3 regions of the Planococcus dechangensis genome follow, and region 3 is predicted to be linked to each of the others. Evidence: riboswitches for the same ligand, from Rfam matches in the RefSeq annotation. Region 3 holds a riboswitch; each other region holds the start of a gene.
The links. A riboswitch is a leader RNA that binds a small molecule or an ion and turns the genes downstream of it on or off. The one in region 3 is predicted to bind S-adenosylmethionine.
Positions count from the first base shown of each region.

Region 1: linked by a shared signal. The riboswitch ahead of acsA (acetate--CoA ligase) and the one ahead of ACFO5U_RS02135 (2,3-diketo-5-methylthiopentyl-1-phosphate enolase) in region 3 are both predicted to bind S-adenosylmethionine.
Region 2: linked by a shared signal. The riboswitch ahead of ACFO5U_RS13725 (methionine ABC transporter ATP-binding protein) and the one ahead of ACFO5U_RS02135 (2,3-diketo-5-methylthiopentyl-1-phosphate enolase) in region 3 are both predicted to bind S-adenosylmethionine.

Region 1 covers NZ_JBHSGL010000005.1:315,701-323,592, forward strand. Annotated here, with positions in the region: gene ACFO5U_RS04630 (long-chain-fatty-acid--CoA ligase) at 1-437, shown strand, start outside; gene ACFO5U_RS04635 (TVP38/TMEM64 family protein) at 473-1,027, opposite strand; gene ACFO5U_RS04640 (helix-turn-helix transcriptional regulator) at 1,056-1,823, opposite strand; SAM riboswitch class I at 2,105-2,213, shown strand; SAM riboswitch class I at 2,289-2,396, shown strand; gene acsA (acetate--CoA ligase) at 2,463-4,166, shown strand; gene ACFO5U_RS04650 (YeeE/YedE family protein) at 4,281-5,540, opposite strand; gene ACFO5U_RS04655 (VOC family protein) at 5,803-6,198, shown strand; gene ACFO5U_RS04660 (DMT family transporter) at 6,370-7,254, shown strand.
Region 2 covers NZ_JBHSGL010000014.1:46,367-54,258, forward strand. Annotated here, with positions in the region: gene sufC (Fe-S cluster assembly ATPase SufC) at 1-489, opposite strand, end outside; gene ACFO5U_RS13705 (hypothetical protein) at 822-977, opposite strand; gene ACFO5U_RS13710 (dicarboxylate/amino acid:cation symporter) at 1,198-2,364, opposite strand; gene ACFO5U_RS13715 (MetQ/NlpA family ABC transporter substrate-binding protein) at 2,604-3,437, opposite strand; gene ACFO5U_RS13720 (methionine ABC transporter permease) at 3,538-4,206, opposite strand; gene ACFO5U_RS13725 (methionine ABC transporter ATP-binding protein) at 4,199-5,224, opposite strand; SAM riboswitch class I at 5,316-5,420, opposite strand; gene ACFO5U_RS13730 (thioredoxin family protein) at 5,456-5,779, opposite strand; gene ACFO5U_RS13735 (hypothetical protein) at 5,760-6,122, opposite strand; gene gcvH (glycine cleavage system protein GcvH) at 6,184-6,564, opposite strand; gene ACFO5U_RS13745 (arsenate reductase family protein) at 6,642-6,995, opposite strand; gene ACFO5U_RS13750 (acyl-CoA dehydrogenase family protein) at 7,115-7,892, opposite strand, start outside.
Region 3 covers NZ_JBHSGL010000002.1:314,779-322,670, reverse strand. Annotated here, with positions in the region: gene ACFO5U_RS02145 (methylthioribulose 1-phosphate dehydratase) at 1-479, opposite strand, end outside; gene ACFO5U_RS02140 (2-hydroxy-3-keto-5-methylthiopentenyl-1-phosphate phosphatase) at 476-1,141, opposite strand; gene ACFO5U_RS02135 (2,3-diketo-5-methylthiopentyl-1-phosphate enolase) at 1,138-2,361, opposite strand; SAM riboswitch class I at 2,432-2,545, opposite strand; SAM riboswitch class I at 2,862-3,015, shown strand; gene mtnK (S-methyl-5-thioribose kinase) at 3,094-4,284, shown strand; gene mtnA (S-methyl-5-thioribose-1-phosphate isomerase) at 4,281-5,342, shown strand; gene ACFO5U_RS02120 (sugar ABC transporter substrate-binding protein) at 5,339-6,421, shown strand; gene ACFO5U_RS02115 (sugar ABC transporter ATP-binding protein) at 6,462-7,892, shown strand, end outside.

The sequences.
Region 1 (7,892 bases), on a different contig from region 3:
ATTACAAAGACCCGGAAAAAACGGCGGAAGCCATCCGCGACGGCTGGTTCTACACAGGCGACTTGGCCGTAACGCATCCGGACGGCTTTATCGAAATCCAGGACCGTATCAAGGACATGATCATTTCCGGCGGAGAAAACATTTCTTCCACCGAGATCGAAGGCGTGCTTTACAAGCATCCGGCGATTGCGGAAGTGGCAGTCATCGCGGTACCGGATGAGAAATGGGGCGAAGTGCCAAAAGCGATTATCGTCTTGCACAAGGGGGCGGAAGTAACCGAACAGGAAATCCTTGATTACACGCGCGAAAACATGTCACGCTTTAAAGTGCCGAAATCGGTTGATTTTGTCGAGGGATTGCCAAAGACAGCGACCGGCAAGCTGCAAAAGTTCCAATTGCGGGAAATGTACTGGGGCGGCGGCAAAAAAGTCAATTAACGAATAAAAAGCGAGCGCCCCATTGGCGCTCGCTTTTATGTGGAATCTAATGATGCGCTCTTGCGTTTGCGAAAGAGCGCAAGAGCGGCAATGACGGCCACCCCTATCCCCAAGACGCTGTAGAGCATGCGTGTCGGCAATAAAACAGTCAACCCGAACGCCACCGCGATCTCCAGTGCCACCGCTGGCAATTTGCCGAGTGAACTTGCGGCAAAAAATAGCGGAGTTGAGATAGGGGTGACGGCTGCGCCTGCTGTTACAACACCGGACGGCACAAACGGCACGAGGCGCAGCAATAGCACCGACCAAAAAACGCTCTTTGTTTGTTGGCGCTGGAAAAACCGGAACCAGCGGTGTTGCTGCCAGGAGAGCGGAATGAGCTTGGCTCCGTAACGGTAAAGCCAAAATCCGCATAAGGCGCCCAAAATTTCTCCGCTCACGGACAACACGCTGCCCCCGATTAACCCGAAGCGGTCGAGGTTGACTGGCGTGACGAGCAAACTCGGGATAAAACCAAGCGCACCGATAGCGATATTGAATAGCAGCAGGGCCGCAAATTCCAATGAGCGGTACATTAATTCGATGGTCATAACATAAATAGTCTCCTTTAAAGTGGCATTACAGGCCATCCGCTTGCTTCATGCGGTAGCGTTTAGGGGTTGTGCCGCTAAAGCGCGTGAAGGCGGCATGGAACTGCGTCGCGCTCTTATAGCCGCAGAGGGAAGCGATGGACGAAACGTCATGATCTGTTGCCAGCAATAACTGCTGTGCGCATTCCATGCGGCAGCGGATGACAAACTGAAGCGGCGTCTCGTGGCATTGTTCTTTGAATTTGCGGCTAAAATGAAACTTGCTGAGGCCTGTCCGTGCCGCTGTTTCGGATAGTGAAAACGGCAAATGGCACGTTTCTTCTAAGTTATGCAAGAGATGAGGCAATCGAAACGACTCAACAGGATTTGTTAAACGAGCCACTTGGGCCAGGCCGACCTCCAACAGCAAAAGCTCCACAATCTTTTGGCCTTTGCCGAATGACGCTGACGGCGCTTGCTGTTCCCGCTCCAGTTCCGCAAACAGCGCACTGGTATAAATGGGACTGGCTGGTCTGGCCCGTTGAACAGAAGCCGCTTTAACAGATAACGCGAAAATCAGTTTTTTGATGGGCTGCGGATCGTCCACAACAACCAGACGGTGCCAATAGCCCGCCGGAATCAGTAGCAGATCACCTGCAGACAGCACCAGTCGACGGTCGGAGAGTTCAATTTCCAGTGTGCCGCGTTCCACCCACAACAGTTCCGCCGTCTTGTTGTGGCGGTGGAGCGGAGTGGCGACGGCCTCAGGTAACGGATTAGGGGAATCAATGGTTCGGATAAAATACGATACTGGCATAAGCACCCACTCTTTTCATTTAGTAGACTTTCTTGATTATAGCAAGAATCAAGAGCTGGGAGCGGGTTTCTTCGAACATCGCCATGGAAATTCTGCACGATGCGCAATAATTGATAAAAGGTTCTGTCCGTTCCAGCATATGATTTACTTGACGCACAAGTTAATACCGATTATAAAAGTCGGAAAACAAGGAATATTTCAAGTTATTTGGAAAAAATGTTTGACATTCCAGAATCGCTGCCTTACCATTGTCGACATAGCGAATTTCATAGACAATTATCATCTTATCGAGAGCGGCGGAGGGAATTGGCCCTGTGAAGCCCGGCAACCGGCAAGTCTTTCTTGCACAGGTGCTTCTTCCAACAGGCGAATGCGTCTGGAAGATAAGAGAAGGCACAGCAGACCTTCTCTCGTAGAGGTCTGTTTTTTGTTTTGGCTATTCGTTTTTCAATTACATAGCAACACTTCTTATCAAGAGTGGTGGAGGGATCAGGCCCGACGAAACCCAGCAACCGGCAAGCGATGCTTGCACAGGTGCTACTTCCTGCAGTCCGCGAGGCTGAAAGATAAGTTGAGGACCGAACCCCCTCTTCTTTTGATGAGCGGGGTTTTTTCTATAACTAAAAGGAGGCACATCACATGAGCAATCGATCATTGGCACCAAGCTTTCAACCCAGGAACAAGCCGAACTTGCAGAATTATGACCAGGCACGCAGTTCCTTTTCATGGCAGCAAGTGGAAAAGCAATTCACTTGGAGTGAGACAGGAAAAGTCAACATGGCCCATGAATGCATCGACCGGCATGTCGAGGACGGCTTTGGCGGCAAAACGGCCCTTCACTATATCAACGGCGAATACGAGGAGCGTTGGACATTTGACGAATTGAAAAGACAAACCGACCGCGTCGCAGCAGCACTACACAGTAAAGGCGTCCGCCGGGGCGACATCGTCTTTATTTTCCTGCCGAAAAATGCCGATTGCTATATCGCCATGCTGGCGGTAGTGAAGCTCGGCGCCATCGCCGGTCCGTTGTTCGAAGCGTTCATGGAAGAAGCTGTGCGCGACCGCATCCAAGACTGCGCAGGGCGCTTCATCATCACCGACCCGGATCTAGCCGTGCGCATACCACGGGATGATTTGCCGTCTTTGGAGAAAGTCTTTATTACCGCCAGCGCCGAGCGCTGCCGGTCGGGTGAAATTTCATTGGCAGAGCTGGTAGAACAAACCACTGACAATGGCTTTTCGACCGAATGGGTAGACTTGGAAGACCCACTCAACATCCATTACACGAGCGGCTCGACCGGTAAACCGAAAGGCATCATCCATGCACACCGCGCGATGATCCATCAATACCAGACCGGCCACTGGGTGCTCGACTTGAAAGAAGACGATGTCTATTGGTGCACGGCGCACCCAGGCTGGGTAACGGGAACGGTCTATGCGATTTTCGCCCCTTGGCTGAACCGCGCCACCATCGTCGTCAACGGCGGGCGCTTTGATGCTGATTCTTGGTACGCCACGATCGAACGGGCGAAGGTCACGGTTTGGTACAGTGCGCCAACCGCGTTCCGCATGCTGAAATCGGCAGGGGACGGGGTGTTGGCGCGTTATGAGCTCGGTTCGTTGCGCCACATCCTCAGCGTCGGCGAACCGCTGAACCCGGAAGTGATTTATTGGGGAAGCGAGCAGTTAGGCCTGCGAATTCATGATACATGGTGGATGACTGAAACCGGCGCCCAGTTGATCGTCAATTTGCCGTCTGAAATCATTAAGCCAGGTTCCATGGGGCGACCGTTCCCCGGCATTACGGTCAGCATCCTGAACGATCAAGGCGAGGTGTTGCCAAACGGGGAAATCGGCCATTTGGCGATCCGCGCTCCGTGGCCGGGCATCATGCGAGAAGTGTGGCAAAACGAGGCCAAATACAATTCGTATTTCCAGTTCGACGGTTGGTACTTGTCCGGCGACTTGGCGATCCAAGACGAGGACGGCTATATCTTCTTCCAAGGCCGCAGCGACGACATGATCAATTCCTCGGGTGAGCGCATCGGCCCGTTTGAAGTGGAAAGCAAATTGCTTGAACATGCAGCGGTCGCAGAAGCGGGCGTGATCGGCAAGCCGGATGCACTGCGCGGCGAAATCGTCAAGGCGTTTATTGTGCTCAATAGCGGTTATGCGCACAGTCCCGAATTGATCGAAGACATTCGCTTGTTTGTCCGTTCGAAACTGTCCGCCCACGCTGCACCGCGTGAAATCGAAGTGATCGAGGAATTACCGAAGACGAAAATCAGCGGCAAGATTTTGCGCAGGGAGCTGAAAAGCCGTGAACCTATCGAGCAGTAAATCAGAGTTATGGCTTGCAGCTTTTCTAAATGAACAAATCCAATCAAAAAGGAGGCGTTCCCCGTGGGGGGACGCCTCCTTTTCTATACTTAACTAAAATGCCATATAAACTGGCTAGCACACCGAATCGTTGGATTTCGGGACCGATAAGCCGAACAGCGGCCGCAAGTAAAGTGCGAAAAATGTACCGGCGAGTGCGAGTATTCCCCATACATAGCCGTGCAGGCTAAATGAGGCGATACCGCCGAAATAAGCACCGATGTTGCAGCCGAACGCGAGACGCGCCCCGTAGCCCATCATCAAACCTCCGACAACGGATGCCCAGAAGTTGCCGGCAGTAATTTTGGTGAACTTGAACAAGCCGCCGGCAGCCGATGCCAGAAAGGCACCGAGGATCACACCAAAGTTCAAGATGGTCGTAGAATCGGCGAAAATGGACGATTCGAGCATGGCGGCATTCGCCCCTTGCCAGTAGCCCCAGCTTGCGACGTCCATGCCGAAGAATTCAGCGATTTTAGACCCCCATAGCGCAAATGCGGATGTGATGCCCCACGGCGTGCCGCGCGTCATCAAAGTCAAAGCATTCAATACGGCAAGCGCCACAGCGGCAATGACGAGCGGCCAAGAGCCGCGGAAAATCCGTCTCCAGCCCGTTGCGGTCGGAAGCGGCGCCATTTTCGGTGCGCGTTTCTTTTTCTCGATCACTAAAGTGATCCATGCAATCAAGCCGAACAACGCGATCGACACCAGCCAAGCCCCGCTGTAGCCGAGACCTGTCGAAGTGGCAAGGGAAATCGGCTCAAATGCCGGCATGTCCTCTGTCCAAAACGGCAAATGGTAAGCACCGATCGTCGTTCCGATAATGAAGAATAACAGCGTGACGAACATGACGGAGCGGCCACCCCCGATCGCATAAAGCGTACCGGAAGCGCAGCCACCGCCAAGCTGCATGCCGATGCCGAAGATGAACGCACCGACGACTAAGCTGACGCCGACAGGAGACACATACCCTGAGACACCGGTGCCGAAGAATGAATAGCCATATGCCAAGATCGGGGCGAATAAAGTGACCGCCACCGCCAGCATGAGCATATGCGAGCGCATCGCCTGGCCGTTGCCGACCGACATGAAGCGGCGGAATGCCGAAGTAAAGCCGAAACGTGCATGGAACAAGGTATAGCCAAGCAGCAGCCCGAGACCGAGCAAGATGGTTTGGGACACATGCTGCGTGGCGAGCAAGTACACTGTCAACAATGCACTGACTGCCAGACCGCCTCCAATCAACGCCTTTTGCGGTGCGTTTAATGCAGTCGAATCACGGTAAACAGGATCTTGTGCTTCATCTACCGGTTGGACCCTTGTGGAAGTCGTCATATAAACCATCCTTTTCTGAGTGTATTAGTAGGGAATAAAACATTATATTAAAGCAGCCTATATGGAAAGTCAACGGAGCGGCACTTCATCTGGCACAGTCAGCATGTCAACGAACACAGATGCGCTAAGCAGGTTTGTGATAACCATACTTGGGAAAAGGAATGAAAAGAACCTTTAGTGGAAAAGAGAGAAAAAGGGGAATAGGCCAATTGCTGCTGCCTGGGAGGCATTTGTGTTAGGCACCAAAGCGAGGTGAAACCGAATGGACAATAGATTATGGATCAATTTGCCGGTGAAAGATTTGCAAGCGGCACAAGCCTTTTACGAGCAAGCCGGGTTTTTGACGTTTCAAGCTGCTTCGAGTAATGAACATCAAGCGGCTTTTTATTTGGAAGGGCAGCACCTGTATGTCATGCTATTTCCAGAAGAGACCTTTAAAGCGTTTACCCGGCAGGAAGTCGTCGATACGTCGTTAGGATCAGAAGTGTTGTTTTCTTTATCGGCGAAGACGGCAGAAGAAGTCAACAATTTCATCGATCGGATCGAACAAGCCGGCGGCACCGTGTATGCACAGCCAGGTGAACACAACGGCCTGTATGGAGCGGGATTTGCGGATGTCGACGGTCATCGCTGGAATTTCCTTGTGATGAACGCATAAACGTGCAATCATCGAGATCACCGAAATGGCGTAAATGCTTTGCCATTTCGGTTTTTTTATGGAAACAATACAAAAACCCTTAAAAAAGGAGGATTATCTGCCGGCTTTCCTATACGATGAAACCATATCGAAAATAGGCCAGTTGCTATGGGGACAAGGAGAAGATGTCACGTGAACAATAAATTTCTATTCGCTTTTTTGGTGGTAGTTACGACGAGCTTGATGGGTTCTTCGTTTGCTGTCGCCAAAATCGGCCTCCAACATGTGTCACCACTACTGTTAGTCGGTGTACGCTTTACGATCGCAGGCATGTTGATGGCTTTCTTCGTGCTGCTGTTCCGTCGAGAGCATCCGCACGTTTGGTCAGATTGGCTCCATATTTTCATCATCGGCTTGTTCCAGACAGCTGGGGTCATGGGCTGCATATTTCTTAGTTTGCGGACAATCACGGCTGGTGAATCCGCGATTTTAACGTTCACCAATCCACTGCTTGTGGTATTGTTCGGGACGCTGGCGCTTGGCATCCGTTACCGCGTCGTCCAGTGGTCCGGTGTGGTGATCGGGTTTTTCGGGGTATTCATCACGATGGGCAGCCAAATCAATTTGGAGGTGGGGGCGTTGTTTGGTTTCGCCAGCGCCATTTCCTGGGCGATTGGGACGCTATTGATCAAACATTGGGGCATCCGCTTGGATACATGGGTATTGACCGCTTACCAAATGCTGTTCGGTGGTGTCGTGCTGTTGATTGCCAGCAGCCTTTTTGAACCCCAGCGATTCGACATCAATGCACAATCATTGTTTATATTGTTCTGGTTGGTGATACCGGCATCGATTATTCAGTTTGCGATCTGGTTTTTCCTGTTGCAAAACGGCAATCCCGGGAAGGTAAGCGCATTTTTGTTTCTAGCGCCATTTTTCGGCGTCATTTTCGGATGGTTGATCCTCGGAGAACACATTGGGCTGTCGCTAGTGATCGGAGGGGCTTTCATTTTTCTCGGCATATTTCTCGTGAATTGGCCGGAAAAGCGGGATCCCGTGACGGGAAAAGTGATTTAGCACAATAAGACGAACGAGGAAAGACGGTAAGGAGCGGAAAGCTTTTAAAAGCAGTTATTTCGAATTCGAGATATTAACCGAATTCAAAAGTCTTGTCACTAGAAGAAATGGATGTAAACTCATAGTTGGTTACAGAACATCAGCTGATACCGTGTAGAGATTGACGGACTTAACTAGAAAGACCCAGGATGTGTAATGAAGTAACAAAAGGCATGCACATGCTGATGAAATGATGAAAAGAGCGAATCAAGACTCAGTGTAATGTACAGCTTAATAAAACTCCGTAATAAGTTCATGGGAGTCGTTAGTTAATGATTAGCTGGACTAACTGATGAATCGGAATACATTTTGTGTAACCGGTTGAATTGTCATTGGAGTTTCAAACTGGAACGATTTATAAATAATTCAGCGGCTAGATACTTATCGAATTACAATCGAACAGCAATAGTTGCACATAAATAGCACTAATGAATAAATCATTGAAAACGGCGTATTTGAACAAAAAAATGCGTTTCGTCTCACTGTCAGGAGCATACTTATTAAATGAGACACAACTTCCTATAATTTATATTATGTAAACTAAAATATTTTTAACTCATTATCCTGGCTATTCAGCCGTTCCCTCTCTTCCTGAAATG
Region 2 (7,892 bases), on a different contig from region 3:
CATCATCATCTGAAGAATTTCGTTGCGTTTCTTTTCACCGCCGGAGAATCCTTCGTTCAAATAACGCTGTGCCATATCCTGGTCCATTGCAAGAGTTTCCATTTTGCTGTCAAGTTCACGGATGAATTTCATCAATGACACTTCGTTGCCTTCTTCGCGGCGTGCATTCATTGCAGAGCGCATGAAGTCAGCATTGGTAACGCCTGAAATTTCGCTCGGGTATTGCATAGCCAAGAACAGTCCAGCGCGTGCGCGCTCGTCCACTTCCATGGAAAGAACGTCCTCCCCGTCCAATTCAATGCTGCCTTGTGTTACTTCATATTTAGGATGCCCCATGATAGCGGACGCCAAGGTAGATTTCCCTGTACCGTTCGGCCCCATAATGGCATGGATTTCGCTCGTGTTAATTGTTAAGTTTACACCTTTTAAAATCTCTTTACCTTCGATTTCAACGTGTAGATCTTTAATGACCAAAGTTGACATGTAAATACCTCCATAATGTTATTCAAGAATGTCTAGCACTCTTAATTAGTATCATTCTAATCTTAACTTATATTCACTTCAGTAGCAAATGTTAAAATCGGCCGCAGACTTAGAGCAAAAACCATTTTGAAATCCGGATTTTCTGCTATTGACGGGGGATTTTTTTTAGCTTATTGCTTTTAGTGCATTTTCAATGAAGTTGAGCTAAATGAGAATCCCTTTCAATGCCATTGGCCCCTTCTGCACTGAAAACTTAAATAAACCATCAAAAAACCGGATAGAGAATGAATTCTCCAACCGGCCGCTTCCAAAAACATATTTTTCTGGACTATCTCCGACTACTCGCGGTGCGCTTGGCGCTCGATTTGTGCCGCTACCGTTTGGCCTTGGCGATAATCTTGCTCCCGACGCTTTTCAACTTCAAGGATTTTTTGCGGGTCATTTTGGTATTCGTTCAGTCCGTACCCATGTACGTCCCTGAATGCCTGTTCCATTTTTTCCGTCTTTTCCATACCTTGAGAATCGATAATAAACCATTCCTTTCGAGTTTTCGTATTTACTTTTATCAGTATACCCGAACTCGATCATTTTAAACAACAAAAATAATCTAATTTATCAGAAAATGGACCTATCGTCATAGTTAATGGGTAAATGTGGATAAAAAGAAAAGACTGTCCACTTCAGACAGCCTTAAAATTGCTTGTTGTTTATATTTTATGCTTTTTCGGTTGGTGTAAAACGGTCGACGATATTCGTTAACGCACCATCACCCGTGACGTTGGCTGCTGTTCCGAAGCTGTCTTGCGCCATATACAAAGCGATCATCAATGCAACCATCGTTGCATCAAAGCCAAGCATGACTTCTAACAAACCGATTGCGGCCATGACCGCACCGCCCGGAACGCCTGGGGCAGCAATCATTGTGACGCCGAGCATCAAAATGAATGGGAAGAAACTGCCGAATTCAGGCGATTGGCCTGTCAGCAACATGACACCGATGGCACAAGTGACAAGTGTGATCGTGCTCCCTGACAAATGAATCGTTGCAAAAAGCGGAACAGTAAAGTCTGCCACCCGTTCTTTGACGCCCGTTTTTTTCGCTTGGCGCAATGTGACCGGAATCGTTGCAGCAGAAGACTGTGTGCCGAGTGCAGTGAAATATGCAGGCAACATGATGCGGATCAAGCTTAATGGATTTTTCTTTCTCAAAATTCCAGCTGCTGAATATTGCCCGGTCAACATCGTCCAGTGCAATGCAATGATAAGGATGAAGACGACGGCAAAGAGCGACAATATCTCCATGACGGCACCGCCATAGGCCATATTCGCAAAAATACCGAAGATATGAAATGGCAATAGCGGAATAATGATTACGGAAATCACTTTTTCGATAATGGCTTGAAATTCTTCAAAGAATGAAGCCATTGTCCGGCTTCCTGTGGCTGCCATGCCGATGCCGAGCAAGAACGCCAAGATCAATGCGCTCATGACGCCAAATAATTGCGGAATTTCCAACTCGATGAAACTTGTTGCTAAAGCATTGGCCGGGTCGTCCAAATTATTCAAAGAACCCCCGGTCATTAAATTCGGCAAGATGGTAGACGCAACAGCAAAAGCTAGAACCCCTGCTGTAATAGTGGAAATATACGCTACAGCTGTCGCCAGCCCCAATAATTTACCCGAACCTTTACCAAGCTTAGCAATCCCTGGTGCGATAAAGCCGAGAATGATCAATGGCACGATGAAATTCAAGAACCCGCCAAATATTCCTGTAAACGTGGCAAATACCCGAACGAGCGCTTCTGGTGCTACGGAACCGATTAATACGCCGAGCACGATGGCCAGCACAATTCTTGGTAGCAAGCCGAATTTAAACTTCATGATGTTGTCCTCCCTGTAGAAACAGTTGTTTGTTGGTTATTATGTGAAATTACCATAGTTTTCGAAAAGCTAATAGCTATTTTCAAATACACGTAATATTTTTATTATTCCGAAACAATAATCACCTTGAAAAGTTGTCGAAAAAATATGGTTCTCTATACACAAACTTCGCAATCTCGCCTTTTGTTACATAAAAAAAGGACACCCTATAAAAGGATGTCCTTTTTTCGTAATGATATTTATTGCTCAACTGGAACGACAGCGCCGTCCCATTCTTCTAGGATAAAGTCTTGGATCTCTTGTGAAGTTAATACTTCGACAAGCGCCTGGATATTGGCGTTGTTTTCATTTCCAGCTTGTACAGCGATGATGTTGGCGTAAGGGGAATCCGAGTTCTCAAGAGCGATGGAATCGTCCATCGGGCTCAACCCTGCATCGATAGCATAGTTGGAGTTGATCAATACTGCATCGCCTTCGCCTGCTTCATACATTTGGACAAGCAATGCCGCTTCATATTGTGTATCAAACTGGAGGTTTTTCTCGTTTTCAACAATATCGCTCGTTTCTGCAGCTGTTTTTTCAATGCCTTCTTCAAGAGTGATCAAGCCTTCCGCTTCTAGCATAGACAAGATACGGCCATGGTCAGCGATCGAATTGCTCATGAGGATTGTCGCATCGTTCGGCAATTCTTCTAGAGATGCATAGTCTTGAGAATAAACACCGATCGGCTCGATGTGGATGCTTCCTGCGTTGACAAAGTCGTAACCATGATCAGCAATCTGAGAGTCCAAGTATGGCACGTGCTGGAAATAGTTCGCGTCCAAATCCCCTGACTCGAGATCTTGGTTCGGCAAAATGTAATCTTGGTAAGTTTCCACTACCAGTTCAATGCCTTGTTCTTCAAGAATCGGCTTGGCTTGCTCCAAGATAATCGCGTGAGGAACATTCGATGCCCCAACCGTCAATGTGCTCGGCTCGCCTTCTGTTGCGCTGTTTTCACTCGTTTCTTCTTCTGCGCCACACGCGGATAAAGCCAATACTGCTGCAAATGAACCAAATACTAATTTTTTCATTACAAAATTCCCCTTTTCTTCTATATAATGTAGTTTTTATAAAAACACCGGGCGGTTGAGCGCCCTATTTTTAACAGAGAATCAGATGATCTTGAACCGTTTAGCGTTTGTCGGATCTTCCAGTGAGGAAATCTCCAAGAAACTGAATGGCAAACACGATGACCAAAATGAGAATCGTCGCCATCAAGGTGACATCTTCACGGCTTCGTTGGAAACCGTCCAAGAATGCGAGTGTCCCGAGGCCGCCTGCCCCGATGATGCCCGCCATTGCGGTATAGCCTACTAAAGCGATAGCGGTCACAGTAATGCCGGAAATCAATGCCGGTTTGGACTCAGGCAGCAGCACCTTGCGGATGATGGTCCATGTAGTTGCCCCCATCGAGCGTGCAGCTTCGATGACGCCTTTATCAATTTCTTTTAATGCAATGAGCACCATGCGCGCATAAAATGGCGCTGCCCCGATGATCAAAGCCGGAAGCGCGGCATTCGGCCCGCGGATTGTTCCGATTAGGAACTTAGTGAACGGAATGAGCAGAATGATCAGAATGATAAACGGAATGGAACGGAAAATATTGACGAATGCACCTGTCAGCCAGTTGACGATTTTATTGGCCCATAATTGATTGGGCGCTGTCAGGAACAGGACAATTCCGAGTACGAGGCCGATGATGAACGTGAAGAGTGTCGACATCCCGGTCATATAGATCGTCTCTAATGTCGCGTCCCACATATTCGTCCAGTCAACGTTTGGGAACAAAGTATCAATCATGGCTCATCACCTCCGTCTGCACGTCATGTGCACTGAGGTAGGCCAGTGCTTTTTCGATTTCCGCTGGATCCCCTTTTAACTGGAGGATGAGCATGCCGTATGCACCGCGTTGGGTGTGGGAGATATTGCCGTGGACGATATTGACTTCCACTGCGTGTCCACGGATCAACTGCGTCAATATCGGCTGTTCCGTCTGGTCGCCGACAAAAACCAATTTGACCAATCGGCCTTCCGGATATTGTTCACGCAAATTGCGAACGGTTTCTGCTGAATCTTCTGTTTCGGTCACTTGCGCCACAAAGCGTTTGGTGATGTCTTCTTTCGGATGCTGGAACACATGCAACACTTCGCCAAGTTCGACGACACGCCCTCCTTCCATTACGGCAACGCGGTGGCAAATCTTGCGGATGACATGCATCTCATGCGTAATCAGCACAATCGTCAAACCGAGCCGTTTGTTGATGTCCACCAATAGATCCAGTATGGCATCGGTCGTCTGCGGATCGAGTGCTGAAGTCGCTTCATCGCACAACAGCACTTCCGGATCATTGGCTAATGCGCGCGCAATGCCGACACGCTGCTTTTGACCACCTGAAAGCTGTGATGGATAAGCATTTTCGCGCCCTTCCAATCCAACCAGCTCGATCAGCTCTTTCGAACGCTTGCGTCTTTGTTCTTTCCCCACTCCCGCAATCTCGAGCGGAAACTCGATATTTTCACGGACAGTGCGAGACCATAGCAAGTTGAAATGCTGGAAGATCATGCTGACTTTTTGGCGCGCCGAGCGCAATTTAGCGCCTGAAATGGCTGTGATGTTTTGGCCGTTGATCTCAACGGAACCGCTGCTCGGCTGCTCCAGGCCGTTCAACAGCCGGATCAAGGTACTTTTTCCTGCTCCACTGTATCCGATAATACCGAAAATCTCTCCTGACGGCACTGACAAATCGACTTTGTCAACCGCCGTCAAACGCGCTTTTCCGGTATCGAATATTTTGGTCAAACCTTTTAACTCAATCATGGTTGGGCACTCTCCTAAATCATTGAAGTAACAAAAAAACCTTCCTGCATAGATAAGCAGAAAGGCACATGTGGAAACACAGTAAACCGTTCTCTCATCTGTCAAAGTTTACACTTTGAGTGACTTGGCACCATTTCATTTTCATGACGGTTGCCGGGCTTCATCGGGCACTTCCCTCCACCTCTCTTAATAAGAGTTACGCTATTAAATTAATTTCAGAAATTAAATTTATCACGGTCGGCTGTATTCGTCAACCGTTTTCAATTTGCCATATAAATATGGCACTGAATGAAAAGCATAGATCTTGTCTGTGACCTTTCCACCTTGTGAAATGAGCAGGCACGGCACGCTTTCGACTTGATACAACTCTGCCACTTCCTGGACATAGTTCAAGTTGGCTTTGCCGATCGGAAGGTCCGGCAAAAGCTCTGTTACGACATCGAGCATTTTGCTGGCCACTTGGCATGTGCCGCACATCGGCGCGAACAGATAATAAGCGGTCACTTGTTGCGTATTTTTGGCTTTAAGCCATTCTTTATGTGTCCATTCGTTCATAAAAGTCATTCCTTATCGCGTGATTAAAGACTCGCACGTCCGCAGCATTGAGCACGTCGATCAGCTTGCCGATCGGTGTGGCCGCGACTTCCTTATAGCTTTTGTCGATGTAAAAATGGCGCGCTTCCGGAAATTCACGCTTGATGAGCTTTCGCAGTTTATCGCCGGAAGAATCCGCATCGACTAGGATGATGATGTCCTGCCCTTCAAATGGCAACAACATTTCTTCGAGTCTTGTAGCACTTACTGTACCATTTGTGCAGAGAATCGTCACGGGTTCTGCAATCAATGGCGCAATCCGGGTTTTGTCGCTGATCCCTTCAACCACTATCACTTTCTCCATACGCCTCTCCCCCAAACTTCGCTGGATGAAAAAAAGCGCCGAAAAACAGGCGCTTCCACACTTACTCGTTTGTCATTTCTTTGTATTCATCGGCAGACATCAAAGCACTCATGTCTTCTTCTGAAGGGGCTTCCACTACGACCATCCACGCTTTTTCATAAGGGGACTCGTTGACGAATTCCGGGCTGTCTTCAAGCTCAGAATTGACTTCGACAACTTTTCCGCTTACTGGCGCATATAATTCCGATACCGTTTTAACGGATTCGACACTGCCGAACGGCTGGTCTTTTTTCAGTTCATCTCCAACTTGCGGAAGCTCGACAAAAACGATGTCACCGAGTTCGTCTTGCGCGAAATGGGTGATGCCGATACGTGCCTTGCCATCTTCAATTTTAACCCATTCGTGTTCTTTTGAATAACGAAGATCTTGTGGTGTGCTCATCCAAACCCCTCCAAATATGTAATAGTCTCAATTTCAGTTTGCCATACTCAAGGATGAAAAACAAGATGACAAACTTGTCAGCTCCATGTCGTTTCGTAGGTTTCTTCTTTAAAGCCCAGCGTCGCTCTCTTGCCGTCCCAGGCGAGCGGTCGTTTGATCAACATGCCGTCCGATGCGAGCAATTTATATTGCTCTTCATCAGTCATGTTCGGCAGCTTTTCTTTCAATTCGAGCTCCCGGTATTTTTTGCCGCTCGTATTAAAGAATTTCTTCAGCTCAATGCCGGAAGTTTCATGGATGGTTTTCAATTGCTCCGCAGTAGGCGGGTTTATTGATATATCGATATAGTCGAACTCAGCCTCGTTTGCCTCAAGCCATTTTTTGCCATTGCGGCAAGTCGAGCATTTCGGGTAAGCGTAATAATGAATCATCAAGTCTCCTCCTATCGTTGTTTTCAGCATATCAAAAACAGCTGGACCCGTCGACTGGCGAAACTGCAGACAGCAAGAAAAGCGGAAAGGAGTTTCCCTTCCCGCTTGATGATTCTCTATTACACGACATATTTCTCTGAAGCGATGAGTTTTTCCGATGCTTCACGCTTTTTAACAATCAAGTTGTAAGGAGTCGAGCGCGTCAATTTACGCAATGCCGATAGCATCATGCGCTGGTTGTCGCCTTCGATCGCCGCGATCAATGTTTCTTTCGCATCTTTTTCGATTGCTTCGAAAGCTTCCTGGCAGAAGATCTGTGTATAAAGAAGCTTCTGCTTAGCTTTGTCTTCTCCGCTCGCTGCGATTGCTTTTTCCGTACGCAAGACCACAGACTCCATGGCGAAGACATTGCTGACGATGTCTGCAATATTGACAAGGATTTCCTGCTCCGCTTCCAGTTTTTTGCCGTAAGTTTGTGCGGCAAGCCCTGCAGCTAGAATCGCAATTTTCTTAGCATTTTTCACCAATGCTTTTTCCTGCGCCAATGCTTCCGTACCGACTTCTTCCGGCATCATCATCAACAGCTCTTCTTGCAAAGCTTGTGCATGCTGCAAAAGCGGCAACTCTCCTTTCATTGCTTTACGCAGCAATGTACCAGGTACGAGCAGGCGGTTGATTTCATTGGTTCCTTCAAAAATCCGGTTGATGCGGGAATCGCGGTAGATGCGCTCAATTTCGTATTCCTGCATAAAACCGTAGCCGCCGTGCAGCTGAACGCCTTCATCAACGATATAATCCAATGTTTCCGTTCCGAAGAATTTGTTCAGCGAGCATTCTACTGCAAATTCCGCGATCGAATCGGCCACCAATTTGCCGTCTGCTTGCTGCTCATCGGTA
Region 3 (7,892 bases):
GCGTTGACGAAGTTTCTGAACTCATCTGCAAGCTTTGGGATGTCGGCGTGGTTCGGGATGATCGGAATCGACAGTGTGGCATCTTGTTCCCATAAGCCGAACGCTTTGATGAGCTCCTGGCCTTGGAATTGGATGACTCCCTCATCACCATATAGTTCCGAGATGACGTTGTTGGCAACGGTATGGACGTGCAGGCTGCAGCCCGCTGATGTTTTTGAATAAATGGCTTGGTGCAGCAAAGTTTCGGCGGAAGGCTTGAGCGCGCTAGCTTGTGCGGGCTGTCCGTGTGCATCGACGAGCAGGAAATCTTCGTTTGTTTCCTTGTATTTGTCTTTGCCGCTGGCGGTGACGAGAAATTCAAGCGGCTCATCCGACACTTTAATCGCCAAATTGCCGCTCGTGCCCATGAACCAGTCGCGCGCGGCGAGTGCCCGTTTCACTTCGGCGAGCTCTTGCCAGCGGGTGTCGTAAGCGCTCATGAAATCACCCCTAGCTTGGCGTCGAGAATATCCGTCACGTCGTGGAAGCTTTCGAATGCTTCGTAGGCAATGCCGAGCTCCTCGCATTTGTCGACGAGGAAATCCCTGGCGATGACGAGATCCGCTTGCTTGGCGGCTTGCAGGTCGGTGATGGAGTCACCGATAACGATGCTCGTCGATGGCTCCGACATGATACGGCGCATGACGGACGGCTTGCAGCATCCGCAGCCTTGGCTGTCGCATTGGTCGTCGCATCCGTGCGGGAAATTAATGTGAATTGTATCGCCCGAGAAATCCGCTTCGTTGCAATAAATGCCAGCGAATGGACCGTATGGCTCGAGCAATGGGTAGATGAAAAAATCGATGCCGCCGCTAACGATATAGAGCGGAATATCATGGCGTTTCGTATAGGCGACGAAATCGGCGAAGCCTTCGCGGATTTCCGCTTGTTCGAGCGCATAGTTGATGATTTGTTGCTTGGTGGAAGACGGCAGCAAGGAAAACATTTGCTGGACGCCTTCGCGTATGGAAATTCGCTGATCTAAAATCTGATCTTTTATCGGCGCCCAACCCGGCGGATCGAACTCTTTCATAATGGCGATCAAATTATCGCGGGAAGTCACCGTTCCATCGAAGTCGCAAAATATTACTGGCTTGTTCATACGGTCTCACCCCATAGTACTAAAGCTTTTTGTAATTCTTCCTGTTGTTTGGCGGCTTCTGTTAAAGCCTGTCCTTGCAGTGCGGCGTCGATCGCTTGGCGGAACGCTTTGCCGCCGGCAGCAGCACCGTCCGGATGGCCGTGGACGCCGCCTCCAGCATTGATGATGCTATCGATGCCGTAATCTTCCAACAGCAGCGGCACAAGTGCCGGGTGGATGCCGGCGGATGGCACCGGGAAGCTGCGCTTTAATGGGCCGTCGCTGACCAGTTCACGCCCGAGCTGCAACGCTGTTTCTTTCTCGAGTGCCACACTGCCGTAAGGGGAGGGAAACAAGCTAAAGTCGGCCCCGGCCAAGCGTGTCAATTTGCCGAGTGCGAGCGCAGTGGAAACGCCGTAAAAATCGGATGAAGTATACGCTCCGCTGAACGCTGGATGCGCCATTAGCGGCAATGCTACTTCCGTATCTTCAGCCAGCTCCTGCAAGACGTCGAATCCGTAGGCATGGACATTAAACAGTAAAGCGTCCGCACCGAGTTCACGCGCCCGCCGCGCCTTATCTCGCAGGCTCGATGTCCGTCCGGATAAATTGACGGCATAGAGCGTGCGGTGGCCGGTTTCTGCGTATACTTCGTCTAATACATGACGCGCTGCGGCGATGCGCTGGTCAAACGGTGTCAGTGGATTGTCGAATAAAATTTCATCGTCTTTCACCAAATCGACGCCGCCGAGTGCCTGTTGGCGAAGCTGTGCCGATAAATAATCGAGATCGCGGCCGATGACGCCTTTGAAGATGCTCATGGCGAGCGGGCGCTCGCTGACGCCGAGCAATTCACGAATGCCGTCGATGCCAAAGCGTGGGCCCGGGAACTGGCGGAGCAAGGAATCTTCAAATTCCAAGTCGATCAATTTGATTTCGCCGTCGAGCGACAATTTACCGAAGACGGTTGTCAGAATAGCCGGCAGATCCGCTGAGAAATTGGCCGCCGGGTAATGGATTTTCAAATGGGCTTGAATGACGCCTGGACGTACGGGGTGGGTGATGTGCGAAAATTCTTCGACCGACACGACGCGCCCTTTATGTTGTTGCAATTGCTGTTGCTCGAGCAATGGCAGATCGGTCCACGATCCGACCGTCAGACCGAGTGCAATGGCTTCTGCTTTTTTTTCGAATGAACCGGCTTTGCCGAATAATTGATATGTCGCGATAACACCGCTCATGAATAACCCTCCTGCTTAGTGGACATAAAAAAACCTCTTCATAAACAAGAAGAGGTTAATGATTAACGCCTTCTTATTTCCCAGCCAATCAATTGCGTTGGCTGCAAGAATTAGCACCGTGTCCATCATTGGACCGGTTGCCGGGCTTCGTAGGGCTTGTCCCTCCACCTGCTCTGAATAAGAATAGAATATGGAATTGTGGGTGTTGCAAAGTAATTCTGATTATTTCATGATAGGCAGCATCTGTCAACGGACAATATCAAAAATATCTGAAAAATATCCTGACGTCATTTCGGGAAGTTTGTTCGTCCACTAATCGACGATCCAAGCAGTACGGCATATCAACGGAAGACCAAGTGGTGGGTTGGTTACATTGACAACCCGAGTAGCGGACTCGCCTTTAGCGGAAAGATTTTCATTTTTTCGAAATATTTTATTGACAATGAATTCAGAATCATGCTAGCATTCGTTTCAGAACTTCATAATGTTGCATAGTAGTACTCTTATCAAGAGCAGGCAGAGGGGAATGGCCCGATGACGCCCAGCAACCGACCGTAATACCGTTGTGAGACGGGGCGCTTTGGCGCCGGGATTTGATCCCCTTAAGGCACGGTGCTAATTCCATCAGAAATGTACATTTCTGAGAGATAAGAGGCATGGGATCTCTTATTCTGCGCCTCTTTCTTTCGGGAAAGAGGCTTTTTATTATTCTACAGAAAAGAGGCAAACCATATGACCATTACAGCACCGTCTACATATAAAGCACTGACTGAACAAGAAGCAATTGCGCTGGCACAGGAGTTGGAAGTCTTTGCGACATCCGCTTCTCTGTTATGCGAAGAAATCGGCGATGGCAACTTAAATTATGTATTCCGCATTAGCGATTCTGCCACTGGGCAAGGGCTCATCATCAAACAGGCCTTGCCTTATGCGAAAGTCGTCGGCGAAAGCTGGCCGCTGACGCTTCACCGCGCGACCATTGAAGCGAATGCCTTGAAGTTGCACGGCAAACTGGCGAAAGGCCGTGTGCCGGAAGTTTATGCGACGGATGCTGCGCTTGCTGTCACCGTCATGGAAGACTTATCGCAATTGACGATTTTACGCAACGGGTTGATCGACGCCAAGCATTACCCGAAGCTTGCGGAACATATCGGCGGTTATTTGGCGCACACCTTGTTCTACACGTCGGATTTCGGTTTGCATCCGTTTGAGAAAAAGCGGCTTGCGGCTGAGTTCTCCAATCCGGAGCTGTGCAAAATTACGGAAGACCTCATTTTCACCGACCCGTTTTTCGACCATGACACCAATGATTTCGAAGAGCCGCTGCGCGAAGCGGCACAGGAAATTTGGGACAACCAGCCGCTGAAATTCGAAGTGGCCAAACTGAAGCGCAGCTTTTTGACGGAAGCGGAAGCACTTTTACATGGCGATCTGCATACCGGCAGCATTTTCGTCGACGAACACGATACGAAGGTCATCGATCCGGAGTTCGCCTTCTACGGGCCGATTGGCTTTGATATCGGTTTGTTTCTCGCCAATTTGATCGTCCAGGCGATTACCCGCAGCGGCGAAGAACGTGAACTGATTGTGCAAGACATCACCCAAACGTGGCAAGTGTTCGAAGAGCAGTTTTCAAGCTTATGGGAAAGCGACGGAATCGAAACGTATAAAACGACGGCCGGCTACCGCGAATACGCCATCGAAAAAATCTTCCACGATGCGATTGGCTTTGCCGGATGTGAATTGATCCGCCGGACGATCGGCTTGGCGCATGTCCGCGACTTGGATGATATTGCAGATGAAGCGACACGAATCGACCGCAAGCGGCAAACCTTGAAAGCCGGTGAAACTTTGATTCAAACGCGCCGGAGCTATCAGTCCATTGCTGAGCTGGAAGCGGCGATTAAGGAGCTGAGCAAATGACCATTCCATTATCGGTCATCTGGAAAGATGAACAACTGGCCATTTTGGATCAGCGACTGCTTCCGCAGACGGTCCACTATGAAACGCTCGAGACTTTGGAACAAGTGCACGAAGCGATTTTCCAGCTGAAAGTGCGCGGAGCACCGGCGATCGGCATTGCCGCCGCTTATGGCTTGGCACTTGCGGCAAGGAGGCACCACACGATAGACATCGATTTATTCCGCCATTATGTAAAACAAGATGCAGCCTATCTTGTCGCCTCCCGCCCGACAGCGGTCAATCTGGCATGGGCGATCGGACGGTTAGTCAGTCGCATCGATCAGTCAAGAACAGTTGAGCAAGGAAAAGCGCAACTGATCGAAGAGGCGCAGCTGATCCGCGATGAAGACGAAGCGGCATGCCGCAGTATCGGCGAACATGCACTCGAGTTACTCGCAGAGAAAGAAAAAGTCATGACAATCTGCAATGCGGGATCGATCGCGACAGCCAAATACGGCACTGCACTCGCACCGTTTCATCTCGGCAAAGAGCGCGGCCGCGAGTTCGAAGTGTACGCATGCGAAACACGTCCGCTGTTCCAAGGGGCGCGCTTGACCGTTTGGGAATTGCAGCAGGCAGGAGTCGACGTCACGCTCATCACCGACAGCATGGCGGCACACACGATTGGCGCAAAAGGAATCGAAGCGATCATCGTCGGCGCGGACCGCATTACGGCAAACGGCGACACGGCTAATAAAATCGGCACACTCAATTTGGCGCTTCTCGCGCATGCATATGGCATCCCTTTTTATATAGCGGCCCCGGTGTCCACATTCGACCTCTCTCTTCAAACCGGCAGTTCTATCCCGATCGAAGAACGGGCGGCGGAAGAAGTGGCAGCGATCGGGACGCAACAAATCGCACCGGCCGGAACGAAAGTGTTCAATCCAGCTTTTGATGTCACACCGGCAAAGTATATTACGGCGATCATCACCGAACGCGGCGTCATCCGCCCGAATGATGAACAAACTATCGAGGCCCAGCTTTATGCGGTGCCATCAAAAGGAGAAACGATATGAAAAACAAATCAGCATGGTTCATTTTATTCGGATTAGTGTTCGCCATCTTGCTTTCAGGTTGTCAGCCCAAAGGGGAAGCGACCGCAGAAGAAACGGCTCCAGACGACCAGGAAGCGGCAGCGGACCATCCGCTTTCAGACAAGAAAGTCGCACTCATCATGCAGCAAAACCTCGGCACTTTTTCCGCGCAATACATTGCCGGCGTGGAAGAGCAGGTCGCCAAATTCGGCGGCAGCGTGACGGTCTTCACTTCAGACGGCGATCTCGCGAAAATGGCATCCAACTTGGATGCATCGATCAACCAAGGGTTTGATGCCATTCTGATCGACCACGGAACGAAAGAAGCCTTGAATCAAGGCGTAGAACGCGCAGTGGAACAGGGTATTCCAGTTGTCGCCTTTGATGCAGGCGTCGATGTCGACGGCGTGGTGTCGCTCGAACAGGGCGATCAGTTGATGGCGGAGTTGACGCTGGAAAAATTGGCTGCGGACCATGGTGGGGAAGCGAATATCGTCAAGATTTGGACAGCCGGTTTTGCGCCGATGGAACGCCGCCAAGTGGCATACGAACAGTTTCTCGCTGACAACCCAGGCATCCAGGAAGTGACGGCATTCGGTGCCGCGACACAAAACACGGCGCTCGATACACAAGCGCAGATGGAAGCGGTATTGAAACAATACCCTGAAGAAGGCGAGATTACAGCGGTGTGGGCAGCATGGGATGAATTTGCCAAAGGCGCAGTGCGTGCCATTGAACAAGCAGGGCGCACCGACATCAAAGTGTACAGCATCGATATGAGTGATGAAGATTTGCAGATGATCCAAAAAGACGGCAGTCCATGGGCTGCATCGGCTGCAGTTGACCCGGAGGATATCGGGCGCATCCAAGTGCGTTATGCATATCAATTGATCGGCGGGGAGACTCCGGAAGAGCAAGTGACACTCGAACCGATTTTCATCGATGCGGACAAACTGCCGGAGACAGCCGTGACGACAGAACAATTGGGCGAATACATCGAAGGCTGGGGCGCGAGTGAGCAAGGATACACACCCGCACTAGAAGAACTAGAAGGGCGCTGACGACGAGCGTTACTGATTTTCGGGGAGAGGAGGCGAGCGGATGGGCAGCCAGTTATTGGAGATGCGAGCGATCACGAAAAGTTTCGGTCCTGTCAAAGCCTTGGACGGAGCGGCATTTTCGCTGGAGCGCGGTGAAATTCATGCCTTGCTTGGCGTCAACGGCGCCGGCAAAAGTACATTGATCAAAGTGTTATCGGGCGTCTATCCGCAAGACGCCGGAAGCATCCGGCTAGATGGCACAGAACTCGGTTTCAATTCACCAAAAGCGGCGAAAAAGAACGGCATTTATTGTGTCTATCAGGAAGTCGATACAGCGCTCATTGCGGAGTTGAGCGTCGCTGAAAACATCTTGCTCGACAGCTTTGCAGCAGCCGGCCCCTTGTTTGTTTCCAAGCGGAAAATACAAGGACGAGCGCGGGAAGTGCTGTCGCGCCTCCAATCCGAACATATCGATGTGGAGCAGAAGGTATCGCAATTGAGCTTGGCGGACAAACAATTGGTGCTGATCGCCCGTGCGCTTGTCCATTCAGCGAAAGTCATTATTTTTGATGAACCGACTGCCCCGCTTTCGGTCTACGAAGCGGACAAACTGTTTTCGGTCATCCGCACGCTCAGCGCACAAGGCGTCGGCTGCATCTTCATCTCGCACCGCTTGCCGGAAGTATTCGAGCTGTGTAGCCGCATCACCATCATGCGCGACGGCCGCCATGTTGCTGCGTTCAATACAGCAGAAGCCGAACAGCAGCAAGTCGTCGAAGCGATGCTCGGGCGTGCACTGAGCCGTGAATTGCAGCACGTGGAACATGCCGTACAAGATACCTTGCTGAAAGTGGAAGCTTTGTCTGATAGAAGGAAACTGAAAGAGATTTCATTTACGGCAGCATCAGGTGAAGTCGTCGGCATCGTCGGGCTAGTGGGAGCGGGAAAAACCGAACTTGCCAAAGCGCTCTTCGGCGCCGCAGAAAACGTCTGCGGCAAAATCGCATTGGGCGGCCAATCGGTGCGCTTGAAGCATCCAGCTGACGCGATCAAATCCGGAATCGCGCTCATTCCCGAAGAACGGCGGAAAGAAGGGCTCTTCGTGCATGAATCGATTGAAACGAACGCCAGTTTTCCGAATTTGCGCAAGTTTTCTGGGCGTTTGTTCATGAAAAAAGCACAGGAACAGCAATTTGCCCAGTCGATTATTGAAAAACTGAAAGTCAAAACTTCCGATACGACAACACCGCTCATGCATTTGAGCGGCGGCAACCAGCAAAAAGTGGCGATCGGCAAATGGATGTCTTTGGATTCGCGCTTGTATTTGTTTGACGAACCAACAAAAGGCGTCGACATCGGAGCGAAGGTGGACATTTTCCATTTGATTCGCGAGCTGGCGGAAAGCGGGAAGTCCTGCTTATACTTCACGAGCGAAATACAAGAAGCGCTCGGCATCTCCGACCGCATTCTGGTCATGTGCGACGGCCGCATC